DNA from 4 places in the Fictibacillus sp. UD genome. Region 4 is predicted to be linked to each of the others. Evidence: riboswitches for the same ligand, from Rfam matches in the RefSeq annotation. Region 4 holds a riboswitch; each other region holds the start of a gene.

Region 1 (3,141 bases), on a different contig from region 4:
TCTTCCCAGCTGCTTTCCCAAAGCTTGTATGACACTTCTAAATATTCATCAGCGATGTTGTACCTCTCATCATGTTTAATCATATCTTCTAAACCAAAATTCCTTGCAGCGTTCGGCAAGTAAGACGTGACCACATTCCAAGCGATACGACCTTTTGTTAAGTGATCAAGTGTGGAAAACCGTCTCGCGTTGCCAAAAGGCTGTTCATACGTAGTACTAACCGTTACGGCAAACGATAGATTTTCTGTAACACTCGCCATCGCAGATATGAGAAGCGCCGGATCATTCAGCGGTACTTGAAGTCCATCACGGATTGACGGATGCTTGCTTTTTTTGTACACGTCATAAACGCCAAGCACATCTGCAAAAAACACAGCATCAAACTTCCCTTTCTCTAGAAGTTTTGCGTATTCAATCCAATAATCCAGATCCTTATAGTTTCTATGTCTCTTGTTCTCCGGGTGCTTCCAAAGGCCATGAGAATTATGCATAGCACTTGTCATCTCAAACGCGTTAAACAAAATTTCTTTACTCAAAATTGTTTCCTCCGTTGCATAGAATTTTTTTGTACCCGTTCCAAGAGAAAATGAAAAAACCTCTTCAAATTAAGAAGAGGTTTAAAGATACGTCAAAAAAAACATACGTATACGTCTCCTCTTATCTTTCAAGCTACAAGCTTGCTGGAATTGGCACAGTACTAAAAATAGTTGTTGCCGAGGCTTCAAAGGGCCAGTCCCTCCACCTCTCTCGATAAGGAATCGATAATATTCAATTTAGTAACGAAATATACAGGAATAAAAATAGCCTGTCAATGAAATTTAGAGAAATAAAATAATTTTCTTAACAATCTGTTTTTAGTTGACAGCGGTTTACTTTATCCTCTATAGTGATGACTAATAATTAAATAATTGTATCTTATCAAGAGTCAGGGGAGGAACTGGTCCTACGATCCTGCAGCAACCGCTTTTATTAAAAGAAAGGTGCTAATTCCAGCAGATGTTCTTTGAATGTCTGATAGATGAGAGAGCGTGTTAGCACATGGAATCTACGTCCTCTTTCGTCTTTGAAAGAGGGCTTTTTTGTGCTTGGTTGTCCATCGATGTCATGTGAGCGGTTGATTTCCGTTCCAGGTGCTCGCTTTCCGCGGGGCAGGCGGTGAGCCACATTCGTACGCTTCACTTTTAAGTGTCTCACCTGCCTACCTGTCCCGCAGGAGTCTCCCACCTTACACTCCAATCAACTTTTCAATGAAGTCCTTTTATAAGACCAAATACTAAAACCAACTTACATAAAAATAACTTTAGGAGGATACCATGAGCATATCTTTGAGAAAAACCATCCAAAAACATAGTTTTGAAGAAGCGATAAATACCGCTCTAGAACTAAAAGAAGTTTTCAAGAATCGGGCAGAATTTGTTGATCGTGAAGGTGTTTTTCCTTATGAAAACTTTCAAGACCTAAAGAACCATGACTTCCTTTCCCTCACCATCCCAAAAGAATATGGAGGAAAGGGATTGAACCTGCTTGAGTTATTAACGATACAAGAGCACCTTGCTGAAGGAGATGCACCTACTGCCCTCTCTCTTGGGTGGCATCTGGGTACTCTTTTAGAGGCGGCAGAAAACCGGCATTGGAAAGGCGACGCGTTCGCTAATCTTAGCCGAAAAGTTGTTGAACAAAAAGCACTCATTAACTTGGCACAAACAGAGCGCGCGACAGGAAGTCCCTCTCGAGGGGGTATACCTACTACAACAGCAGTCAAGAAAGCAGACGGATGGCTGATTAACGGAAGCAAGGCTTTTACTTCTATGGCAGAAGCCCTTGATTACTCGGTCATCACAGCCACAATCTCAGAAACCAACCATAAAGGATTTTTCTTAGTAAATCACAAAGAAAAAGGGGTTTTTGTAAAAGAAACATGGGACAGCATCTCGATGAGAGGAACAAAAAGTGATGATCTCCTATTGAACGACGTTTATGTAGCTGAGGAAAATTTACTTGTCGTAGAAGATGGGAAGAACCTCGTACCTAAAGGCTGGTATCTGCAAGTGCCTGCTGTATACCTAGGGATCGCAAGAGCAGCGCGGAATTACGCAATAGAATTTGCGTCAGAGTATAGCCCTAACACCTTATCAGGACCTATCTCAGATGTGCCAGAAGTGAGAAGAAAGATTGGCAAGATCGAACTTGAGCTATTTCAAGCAAGAACGATTCTTCACGCCGTTGCTGAAAAATGGGTAAACCACCCTGAACAACGTCAGAATCTAGGTACAGAACTCGCTGCAGTTAAGCATTCTGTAACAAACAGCGCGAACAGAGTGGTTGATCTCGCGATGAGAATCGTTGGGGCTAGAAGTCTTTCTGTACAAAATCCGCTCCAACGGCACTTTCGAGATGTAAGAGCCGGTCTTCATAATCCACCAACAGATGATGCGATTGTCTATTCATTAGCGGATGCAGCGCTGCCAAAGAGGTAAACTCTTTTCACAAGACTTACATGGATCTGTCAACTGACAGATCCATGTTAAAATAAACAGCTTTTTGTATGATGTGCTTCTGAACACCATAGGTTATTATAGATACAATATATTTCCATATTAATTCTATAAAAAGGTGGTTGGCTCATGAGGGCGCTCGTTCAGTTCACATACTTACAAGCACTTTCTTGTATCTTTCCTGTCGTTATCTTTGGCGCTTTAGCACTTTCAAAGTTTATAAGCATCCCTCTCATACCACGATACGATTTTATCCTAATCGTTTGCTTGCTGACCCAGATCGTTATGATCCTGACAAAACTAGAAACGATAGATGAACTTAAAGTCATCTGTGTCTTTCACTTGATTGGCCTTGCTTTAGAATTGTTCAAAGTTCATATGGGCTCGTGGAGCTATCCTGAAGAGGCATATACAAAGATCTATGGCGTTCCCCTGTACAGCGGTTTTATGTATGCAAGCGTTGCAAGCTATATCTGTCAGAGCTGGAGACGATTAGATCTTCACATTACAGGATGGCCTAATCCCCTGTTTTCTTTTGGAATATGTTTTCTGATCTATATGAATTTCTTTACACATCATTTTTTAATCGATGCAAGATGGATATTGATTCTTCTTCTTTTTCCGATTTTCTATCAAACAACTGTTC
Region 2 (3,141 bases), on a different contig from region 4:
TCCAATTATGAAAATTGCCTGTATACAAGTAGATGTCCAGTATGGCAATCCTGATAAAAACTATGAACACATTGAAAATAAAATACGTGAGACGGTAAATGCGCATCATCCTGATACGATTATTCTGCCAGAACTTTGGGATACAGGATATGACTTAACTCGCTTAGATCAGATTAGTGATCACTATGGAGAGCGTGCTAAAAACTGGCTAAGCAAACTATCAAAAGAGCTTAATATTAATATTGTCGGTGGATCTGTCGCGTTTCGGGACGGCAACTCTGTATACAATACATCCCTTACTTTTAACCGAAACGGAGAGCATATCGGCACTTATTCAAAGGCTCACCTGATTACGCTAATGGAAGAAGAGAAATACATCTCACCTGGAAAAAACAGCAGTCTGTTTACAATTGACGGCAATCTTTCTTCTGCTGCAATCTGTTATGACATTCGTTTTCCAGAATGGATTCGTGCACCGTTTGTTAATGGAGCAAAGATTTTGTTCGTTCCGGCACAGTGGCCGATCCAAAGACAGACTCACTGGAGAGCACTTCTTATCGCGCGTGCTATTGAGAATCAATGCTATGTTGTCGCGTGTAATCGTGTCGGGAAAGATCCAAACAACACGTTTGCTGGTCAATCCATGATTATTGATCCTTGGGGAGATATCATTGCTGAAGCTTCTACCCATAGTGAGGAGATTCTGACAGCAGATATTTCTCCGAGTTTAGTAGACGAGGTCCGTTTGAAGGTTCCAGTATTTAACGATCGACGAACCGATCTTTATTAATTTTTTTAAAAATTTGTTGTTGACAGACCTTCCTATCACGTTGTAGTATAACGATTATGAATTGCGCGAATATTAACACGCATTAAAAAAACGAATAATTTGGTCTCTTATCAAGAGCAGGTGGAGGGATATGGCCCGATGAAACCCAGCAACCGACCGTAATACCATTGTGAGATGGGGCGCCCGCATTATACGGGGAGCCGCTGATATGATTTCAGCGTATGGCACGGTGCTAATTCCGGCAAAACAACATGTTTTGCTAAGATAAGAGGCGCGGGAGAACTAACATTCCGAGCCTCTTTTCTTATACGAAAAGAGGCTCTTTTTATTTGTATCTATTCTATTCTTAGAAATTGCTTGTGATGGTTTAGCAAATTCTCTTCATTGCAAGTTGATTGAAGTGTAAGGTGCGAGACTCCTGGAGGATAAGCGGGACAGGTGAGACACCTATGTGCGCAACGCGCAGAGGTGGCTCACCGCACGCCCCCCGGAAAGCGAGCATCCTGTAACGGAAATCAACCACTTTCAAGAGCAACAATGCTATACAAAAACAGCTTTTTATTTCAAATAAATTCCGGGGGGAAACAAAAAATGAGCGTACAAGTAAAACCTACATATGAACCGTTAAACGAACTAACAGTCCTTGAAGTCGTGAAGCCTCTAGATTTCTTTGATGAAGCTGAACAAAACAGCTTGTCTGTTAAAGAAATCGGTGATGGCAACCTTAATTTAGTTTTTCATATCGAAAACCCAGAATCAAAAAAAGCATTAATCGTTAAACAAGCACTTCCCTATGCAAAAGTGGTTGGTGAAAGCTGGCCCCTTACACTTGACCGAGCAAGAATTGAAAGTGAAGCTCTCTTAAAAGAAGCTGAATCGGTTCCACACCTCGTTCCAAAAGTTTATTATTCAGATTCAACATTAGCTGTTACGGTCATGGAAGATCTGTCGGATCATGTAATCCTTCGCAAAGGACTCATTGAAGGTCACACATACCCAACTTTGGCTGAGGATATTGGAACATTTGCTGCTAAAACAGCTTTTTATTCCAGTGATTTTTATCTGCATCCATTTGAGAAAAAAGAACAAGTTGGACGTTTTTCAAACCCTGAACTTTGCAAGATTACCGAAGATTTAGTGTTTACAGATCCGTTCTTTAATCATGATACGAACGATTTCCCCGCTGAACTTCAAAATGAAGTCGAAAAAATTTGGAATGACAAAGAACTGCTTAGAGAAGTAGCTCAACTGCGATTTACGTTTTTAACAAAAGCTGAGATCCTGCTTCACGGTGATCTTCATTCAGGCAGTATCTTCGTTAAAAATAATTCTACTAAAGTGATTGATCCTGAGTTTGCTTTCTACGGACCTGCTGGTTTCGATATCGCTCACTTTATAGCGAATCTAGCTCTTAACCATCTGTCACAGAACGCTCATGCAAAAGAGCCGTTCAATCGTGAATCTTTACAGTCTTACCTTTTACAAACGATCGAGAAGACGTGGAATACGTACAGCGAAACATTTACACAGCTGTGGAACGAGAAAGCGACGGATCCTTTTGCTAAGACAGAAGGCGTTTTAGAGAACTTCTTACAAAAAACGTTCCAAGAAGCAATCGGTTATGCAGGCTGTGAAATCATCCGAAGAACAATCGGTCTTGCCCATGTTGCAGACCTTGACACCATTCCGCAAAAAGAAGTGGAACTGTTTTATAAGAAAAAAGCATTAGAGCTTGGAAGTGCTCTTATTAAAAACCAAAGTAAAATTACAAACATCACAGAATTGACTGACTTGATTAGAGGTGCTTAAGAAATGACTGTAGCTGAAAAATGGGTTCCTTCTGTTCGTTACAGAGGCGATCATCTGCTTATATTGGATCAACAACAACTTCCCCACCACACCGTTTACTTGAATGTAACAACGATTGAACATGTATGGGATGCAATATCAAAGCTTAAAGTTCGCGGAGCTCCCGCGATCGGTATAGCTGCCGCTTTCGGTCTTGCGCTATGGAGCAATACAGAAAAAGAAAATGATCTTCAGCAGTTTTTAGAAAAACTGCAAACACAAAGAGACTATCTTGCCTCTTCCCGTCCAACTGCTGTTAATTTATTTTGGGCGATCGATCGTGTCGTCGCTTCAGCTCAAGAAGCATCATCAGTTACAGGCGCGAAGAAAAGAATTGAAACAGAAGCTCTTTCCATTCAAGAAGAAGATGAGAATACGTGCCGTAAAATTGGTGAATATGCCTTGTCCCTTCTGCAAGATGGAGATGCGGTAATGACGATTTGTAACGCTGGCGCTATCGCTACAAGCAAATACGGAACCGCTTTAGCTCCGTTTCATCTCGC
Region 3 (3,141 bases), on a different contig from region 4:
GGCCGTTCTCTGTTGATCTGTATATTGATGATTGCAGCGCCCAGCGAATGACCCCTTCATCATTGATTGTGATTTCTGTTTTATCAGATCCAATGCCAGTTGCGACTTGAATGGCGCGATCAAGATCATTCGTTAAATCTTTCACCGATTCAAGTCCGATCGATAAGCGAATGAGCTCTTCTGTAACACCTGTTGCTAGCAACTCTTCACCGCTTAGCTGCTGATGTGTTGTTGAAGCAGGATGGATAATTAATGATTTCGCATCTCCCACGTTTGCAACATGTGACCATAGTGAAATGTTGTTAATTACTTTGCGGCCTGCATCGTGTCCCCCTTTAATTCCAAAGTTTACGATTGAACCGAAGCCGTTGCTTAAGTACTTTTTAGCCAGTTCATGACTTCGGTGAGATGTTAGCCCAGGGTAGGACACCCAATCGACTGCTGGATGTTTTTCAAGATACTCCGCAACTTCCTGCGCATTTTTTGCATGTTTTTCTACTCTTAAGTGCAGCGTCTCTAAACCTTGTAAAAGAAGAAACGCATTATGCGGGCTTAAGCAAGCTCCAAAATCTCGTAATAACTGGACACGCAGTTTCGTTGCAAATGCCAACGTTCCAAAATCATTTGCATATCGAAGTCCGTTATAGCTTCTATCAGGCTCCGTGAATCCCGGGTACTTTTCTGAGTTCCAATTAAAACGTCCTCCGTCAACCACCACTCCTCCAATTGCTGTTCCGTGACCGCCGATCCATTTTGTAGCCGAATGGATGACGATATCAGCTCCCCAGCTTAAAGGCTTTGTTACATATGGTGTCGCGAACGTGTTATCAATGAGCAGCGGCACTCCATTTTCATGCGCGATGTCCGCTACTGCTTCAATATCTAGAACATTCAGGCTCGGGTTTCCGATTGTTTCAGCGAAAAAAGCCTTCGTATTTGGTGTAACCGCCTTTCGGAAATTCTCTGGATCTTCAGCATCAACGAATTTTACGTTGATTCCGTATTTCGGTAGAGTAGTAGAAAATAAGTTGTACGTTCCGCCATACAGATTTGTAGCAGCAACGATCTCATCACCAGCATGTGCGATATTAAGAATGGCTAGGGCGATGGCTGACATGCCTGATGAAGTAGCTACCGCTGCAACACCGTCTTCTAAGAGAGCTACTCTTTTTTCAAACACATCCACTGTCGGGTTTCCAATTCGGCTGTAAATGTTTCCAGGCTCATCAAGTGCGAATAGACTTTGTGCGTGATCGGTATCTGAAAAAACATAGGAAGTAGTTTGATAGACTGGCACTGCTCGCGAACCTGTCGTTGGATCGGGCGCTTGCCCTCCGTGTAAAAGCAATGTCTCAATGTCGTATCCGTCAAAAGATTTTGTCATGTTAATCTCTCCTTGTATTTTGTGAATTTAAGTTAATAAAATCTATAGGAAAACTAGGGATAAAGGTTAGTACTTTTCCCTTGTCTCATATGCAATTTTTAAAATGAAAATGGATTACGGTGTGAAGTTTTATGTTGAAGAAAAATAAGGGGAAAAAGAAAAACCCCCTTCCTAAGAAGAGGGTTTTGGTCCTCCTCTTATCTTTCAGATCAAAAACGATCTGTAGGAATTGGCACCTTTCCAAACCAAATGTGGTTTGTTGGTTGCCGGGCTTCATCGGGCCTAGTCCCTCCGCCTCTCTGGATAAGAGATAATTAAATTATGTTTAACACATTACCGTGCTGATGTTTGTTTTGTTCTTGAATAGGATTATAGAGGAAGACGTTTTAGAAAGTCAACCGTTTTTTGAAAAATCATAAAAGTTATACAAAATACTTAGTGTTCAACTGTCAGCTTTGAATTAAGATTATGCCCATGCTATGCCAGTTATGCTAACTTTGTTCCACTTTTTTCATCAGTCCACTGAAATTCTTCAATCCTTTTCACAAGTACCGGTATTCGGTTGGCGATTGCCTCCCTTTCTCCGTAACGAATTTTTTGTTCAGACGTTAATTCATCAGACTGGAGCAGTTCCCAATGCGATGCAGCTAAACTTGTCAACTGAATGAACTCTTCTTGTTTCACTCTCTGTTTTACAATAAGGTCGCCATTAGAGTATCCTTCTAAAAATCCATCTGCCATTCTGTGCAATCTGTCTTCAAAACGATCAAATTCATGTTTTGCGTATCGTGGCGCGTTATAAAATGTCGGAAACAGTGTTCGGTAGTTATTGAGAAAGTTTCCTGCTAATGAATCCCCGCTGTATAAAATTGGTACAGGATCAATTAAACTTACTCTTCCGTCAAGGTGAATCAATACATTTTCCGGGGACGTATCTTGATTTGCAAATGTAATATTATGCTCATCAATCTCTCTATTCTTCATACATTCTTGAAGCTGAATAAGAGCTGCTGGATGTATAGAGCTATTATAAGTATTCATAAATTTTTTAAAATCAGAGATATACTCTTCGTTCTCTTCTTTCATAAATGCAGAAGCACTTGATTTGATCTGACCTTCAATTTTATTCCCGTTCCATTGCAGATAACCAAAGCCTTTTAACCCATGTTTTGCGGTATTCATATTTCTGAAGAACTCGCCTAATTCCGCGCCGACTTGGAACGCCTCTACATATGTAAAATGTTCTAGTTTTATGGCTTTACCTGCATACGACTCGACCGTAAACGTTTTGTCTTTTTCTACATGGTAGTAAAAGAATTCTGGGCATATTCCAGGCTTAACGGAATTAGCTAGCTCATAGTAGGCTTTTGTACCGGCATATTCGGCATAAGAAGCCGCTTCATCAAACTCAATTTTTCTGCCGTATGCTTCTGCTTTAGGGAATCGAACGACCACTGGGTCACCTATGCGCAGCTGAACGAGATATGCATAATGCCAAGCTCCTTCGCCTAAGTATTGGACTTGCGTTGGATCTTTAAGCTCTTCAAGTCCACTTTTTTGCAAAGCATAGTCAATCAAGTCAAATGTCTCTTTCATAAGATGTTCCTCTTTCTTTTATGAAAATACGATTTATGAAACATATATTCGGTAACTGTCGAAAAAAATCCTTTTTTTATTGAAAATTTGTAGGTCTGAAGTCATAGTTCAGGTCCGTATTCTCATTTTGCGCTCGTAAATCTCATTTTGCGCTCGTAAAT
Region 4 (3,141 bases):
AAACAATAAAAAGGGAAAGCGCAGCAGACGGATCGTGTTACTCATCTGATAAACAGGTGTTGTAAAAGATGCGAGCGCGGCTAACGCGACAATGATCAAGAGAACATTGCTTGTGAGTCCAGCTTGAACAGCGGCCGTTCCAATAACAATACCGCCTACGATCCCGATCGTCTGACCGACTTTAGTTGGCAGTCTCGCTCCTGCCTCGCGCAGCAGCTCGATTGAAAGTTCTAATACCATTGCCTCAAGGATAGGCGGAAAAGGAATATCATTTCGTGACGCGACAAGTGTCGCCAACAGATTTTCAGGAATCATCTCATAATGAAACGTTAAAACCGCGACATAAAGTGGTGTGGATAACACGGAAAACATGACTGCCATCAAACGGATCAAACGAAAAGCAGAAGCTAAAACCCAGTTTAGGAAGTAGTCTTCAAAGGCTGAGAAAAACTCAACGATTGTTGTTGGTCCTGTCAGTGCATGTGGTGAACCGTCCGCCATAATGGCAACTTTTCCTTCCGCCAATACACTCGCCACACGGTCAGGACGTTCAGTGTCAATCAGCTGTGGAAAAGGTGAGTTTCCATTGTCAGAAATCATTTGGTTGATATAAGAGCTGTCTACAACATGATCATATTCAATATCATTGACTCGTTGGATCGCCGTATTTACGTTTTCAGGATCAGCGATTCCATCTATGTAGATAATGGCAACTCTTGTTTTCGTGAGTTTACCAACGCGCACCTCTTTAACTATAAACTCTGGAATCGGCAGTCTTTTTCGTATGAGGTTCAAGTTCGTATCGAGTGATTCTACGAATGCTTCTTTAGGACCAACTACGCTGAACTCGGTTTCTGGAATCGAGATTTGCCTATTCTCTGTTGAAAGACTGGGTATCATCAGACATTCTGTATCCTCTTTATTCATCTGTAAAAGAATAAAGCCTTCTGTTACCTTGTTTGCGATATCGCGAACATCTTTCGTTTTTACTATGCCATCTAAAGGCAAGTGTTTCTGTACATCATCCAGATTTTTTAGGGGAAGATCTGTGATATAAGGCAATAAATCACGGTGAACAAATTCCGGGTTTACGAGAGTTTTAAAATATGAGATATAAAATGTGCTCGCAGATGATTGTTTAACGGTTGAAAAGTCGGCAGAAGCACTTAATTTTTGCATCAACTCTTGAAAGGTTAAAGAATCTCGATTATTGGTCTGTTTTGGTTCGGGCTGTTTTTTCTTTTTCTTAAAAAAGTTCACGTGTGGCACCCACTCGTTTTTGAAGTAAGTTATTTTCCTAGCATTTCCTCTGGATTTAATAATATTCTTTGTGTGCGAGGTTGTCGGTTTTATCTCCCTTAAGAGAAAAGGTGAGTGTTGCCATTGCTGCAACGACAGAATTAAGAAACACAAGGAGTTCAGAATAATTCGAAAAAAGTGTTTGACATTACATGGATTTCCTGTAATAATACAAAGTAATTTGATATGAACACTCTTATTAAGAGCAGGTGGAGGGAATTAGCCCTATGAAACCCGGCAACCATTCGTACTGAATAGTCAGTATGGAAACGGTGCTAAATCTAACAGCGGTCACGCTGAGAGATGAGAGGAAATCGGATCTTTTTTCGAGAAGCCTTCTGTCTCTTTTATGAGCTCAGAAGGCTTTTTGCATGCTGCCTCTTGAAGAGTTTTTATCAAACAAAAATATAGAGAACTAGAGGATAGGGGATTAGATCATGAAAAGAATCATTCAAGTTTTACTCGCAAGTTTGGCAGTGTTTGTGTTAACAGCTTGTGGATCATCAGCAGCAAATGGCGGGGAGAAAACCGAAAAGCTCGTCGTTGGGGCATCGAACGTACCGCATGCTGAAATCTTAGAAGAAGCAAAACCACTTTTGAAAGAAAAAGGAATTGACTTAGAAATCGTTAAATTCCAAGACTACATTCTGCCGAATAAATCACTTTATGAAAAAGAAATCGATGCGAACTACTTTCAGCATATTCCATATTTAACACAGCAAGTGAAGGACAATCCAAAGTACAAGTTTGAAAACGCAGGTGCGGTTCATCTCGAGCCTATGGGAGTTTATTCGAAAAGACATAAGTCATTAAAGGATCTTCCGAAAGGCGCGAAAATTATCTTAAGTAACTCAGTAGCTGAGCACGGTCGAATTCTTTCCATTTTTGAAGCAGAAGGACTAATCAAGCTAAAAGAAGGAAAAGGCTATGAAGCGCAGCTAAGTGATATTGTAGAAAATCCGAAGAACTTAGAATTTGTGGCAGACATTGACCCAGGCCTTTTAACGAAGGCATATGAACACGATGAAGGCGATGCGATTGTAATCAACACAAACTTTGCGATTGATGCTGATCTGAATCCGAAAAAAGATTCTATCGCACTAGAAGGGTCTGAATCACCATTTGCGAACATCATCACGGTTCGTGAAGGAGACAAAGATAAAAAAGCAATCAAAACATTGCTAGAAGTGCTTCACTCAAAAGAGATCACAGACTTTATCGACAAAGAGTATAAAGGGTCTGTACTTGCAGTAACAGAGTAAGCGAAGAAGAAGCTGTCACGAAGGAGAATCCTCCTTAATGGCGGCTTCTTTTATTTGAAAGTCACTTTACAAAAATGAAAGCAAGTACAATAGAAGAGTTTCCGCTAATGCTTTGCTATAATCAAATGTAATCAGACATTGCTGTGGAAGGAAGAAATGAAGTGAGAAGAAGGTATCATATGATGATTTGCCTAACGATGCTCATCGTATTTTTAACGGCATGCGGAGGACAGGGGCAAGATCAATTGAACAAACAAAAATCTCAAGACAGAGTGGAACTTACCATATCAGCCGCAGCTAGTTTGCAGGATGTGTTAAATGAAGTCGCCGCTGTCTATGAAAAAGAACATCCGAATGTAAAGATTACATATAACTTTGGAGCGTCAGGAGCACTGCAACAGCAGATCGCACAAGGTGCACCTGTTGATCTGTTCTTCTCAGCCGCAGAAGATAAATATGATGAACTTGTAAAAGAGGGATTCATCGAAGAAAACTCAGGAACAGATCTTTTGCGTAACGAATTGGTGCTAATCGTTTCAACCAACTCAAAAATAAACAGGTTTGAGGATTTACCGAAAGC

What was found. Region 4 has a riboswitch for S-adenosylmethionine ahead of P8610_RS04780 (MetQ/NlpA family ABC transporter substrate-binding protein). Riboswitches for the same ligand answer to the same signal wherever they lie in the genome.
Region 1: another riboswitch for S-adenosylmethionine. It lies ahead of P8610_RS17930 (acyl-CoA dehydrogenase family protein); the one in region 4 lies ahead of P8610_RS04780 (MetQ/NlpA family ABC transporter substrate-binding protein).
Region 2: another riboswitch for S-adenosylmethionine. It lies ahead of mtnK (S-methyl-5-thioribose kinase); the one in region 4 lies ahead of P8610_RS04780 (MetQ/NlpA family ABC transporter substrate-binding protein).
Region 3: another riboswitch for S-adenosylmethionine. It lies ahead of P8610_RS14025 (PLP-dependent aspartate aminotransferase family protein); the one in region 4 lies ahead of P8610_RS04780 (MetQ/NlpA family ABC transporter substrate-binding protein).

What each region holds. Positions count from the first base shown of each region.
Region 1 is NZ_JARUHH010000017.1:54,475-57,615, reverse strand. Features, by position in the region: gene P8610_RS17935 (LLM class flavin-dependent oxidoreductase) at 1-536, opposite strand, end outside; SAM riboswitch class I at 655-757, opposite strand; SAM riboswitch class I at 913-1,025, shown strand; gene P8610_RS17930 (acyl-CoA dehydrogenase family protein) at 1,314-2,477, shown strand; gene P8610_RS17925 (DUF817 domain-containing protein) at 2,625-3,141, shown strand, end outside.
Region 2 is NZ_JARUHH010000012.1:39,275-42,415, forward strand. Features, by position in the region: gene P8610_RS15850 (carbon-nitrogen family hydrolase) at 8-790, shown strand; SAM riboswitch class I at 895-1,061, shown strand; gene mtnK (S-methyl-5-thioribose kinase) at 1,382-2,599, shown strand; gene mtnA (S-methyl-5-thioribose-1-phosphate isomerase) at 2,603-3,141, shown strand, end outside.
Region 3 is NZ_JARUHH010000008.1:110,534-113,674, forward strand. Features, by position in the region: gene P8610_RS14025 (PLP-dependent aspartate aminotransferase family protein) at 1-1,384, opposite strand, end outside; SAM riboswitch class I at 1,579-1,694, opposite strand; gene P8610_RS14030 (hypothetical protein) at 1,871-2,980, opposite strand.
Region 4 is NZ_JARUHH010000002.1:228,592-231,732, reverse strand. Features, by position in the region: gene P8610_RS04785 (spore germination protein) at 1-1,260, opposite strand, end outside; SAM riboswitch class I at 1,493-1,609, shown strand; gene P8610_RS04780 (MetQ/NlpA family ABC transporter substrate-binding protein) at 1,737-2,561, shown strand; gene modA (molybdate ABC transporter substrate-binding protein) at 2,723-3,141, shown strand, end outside.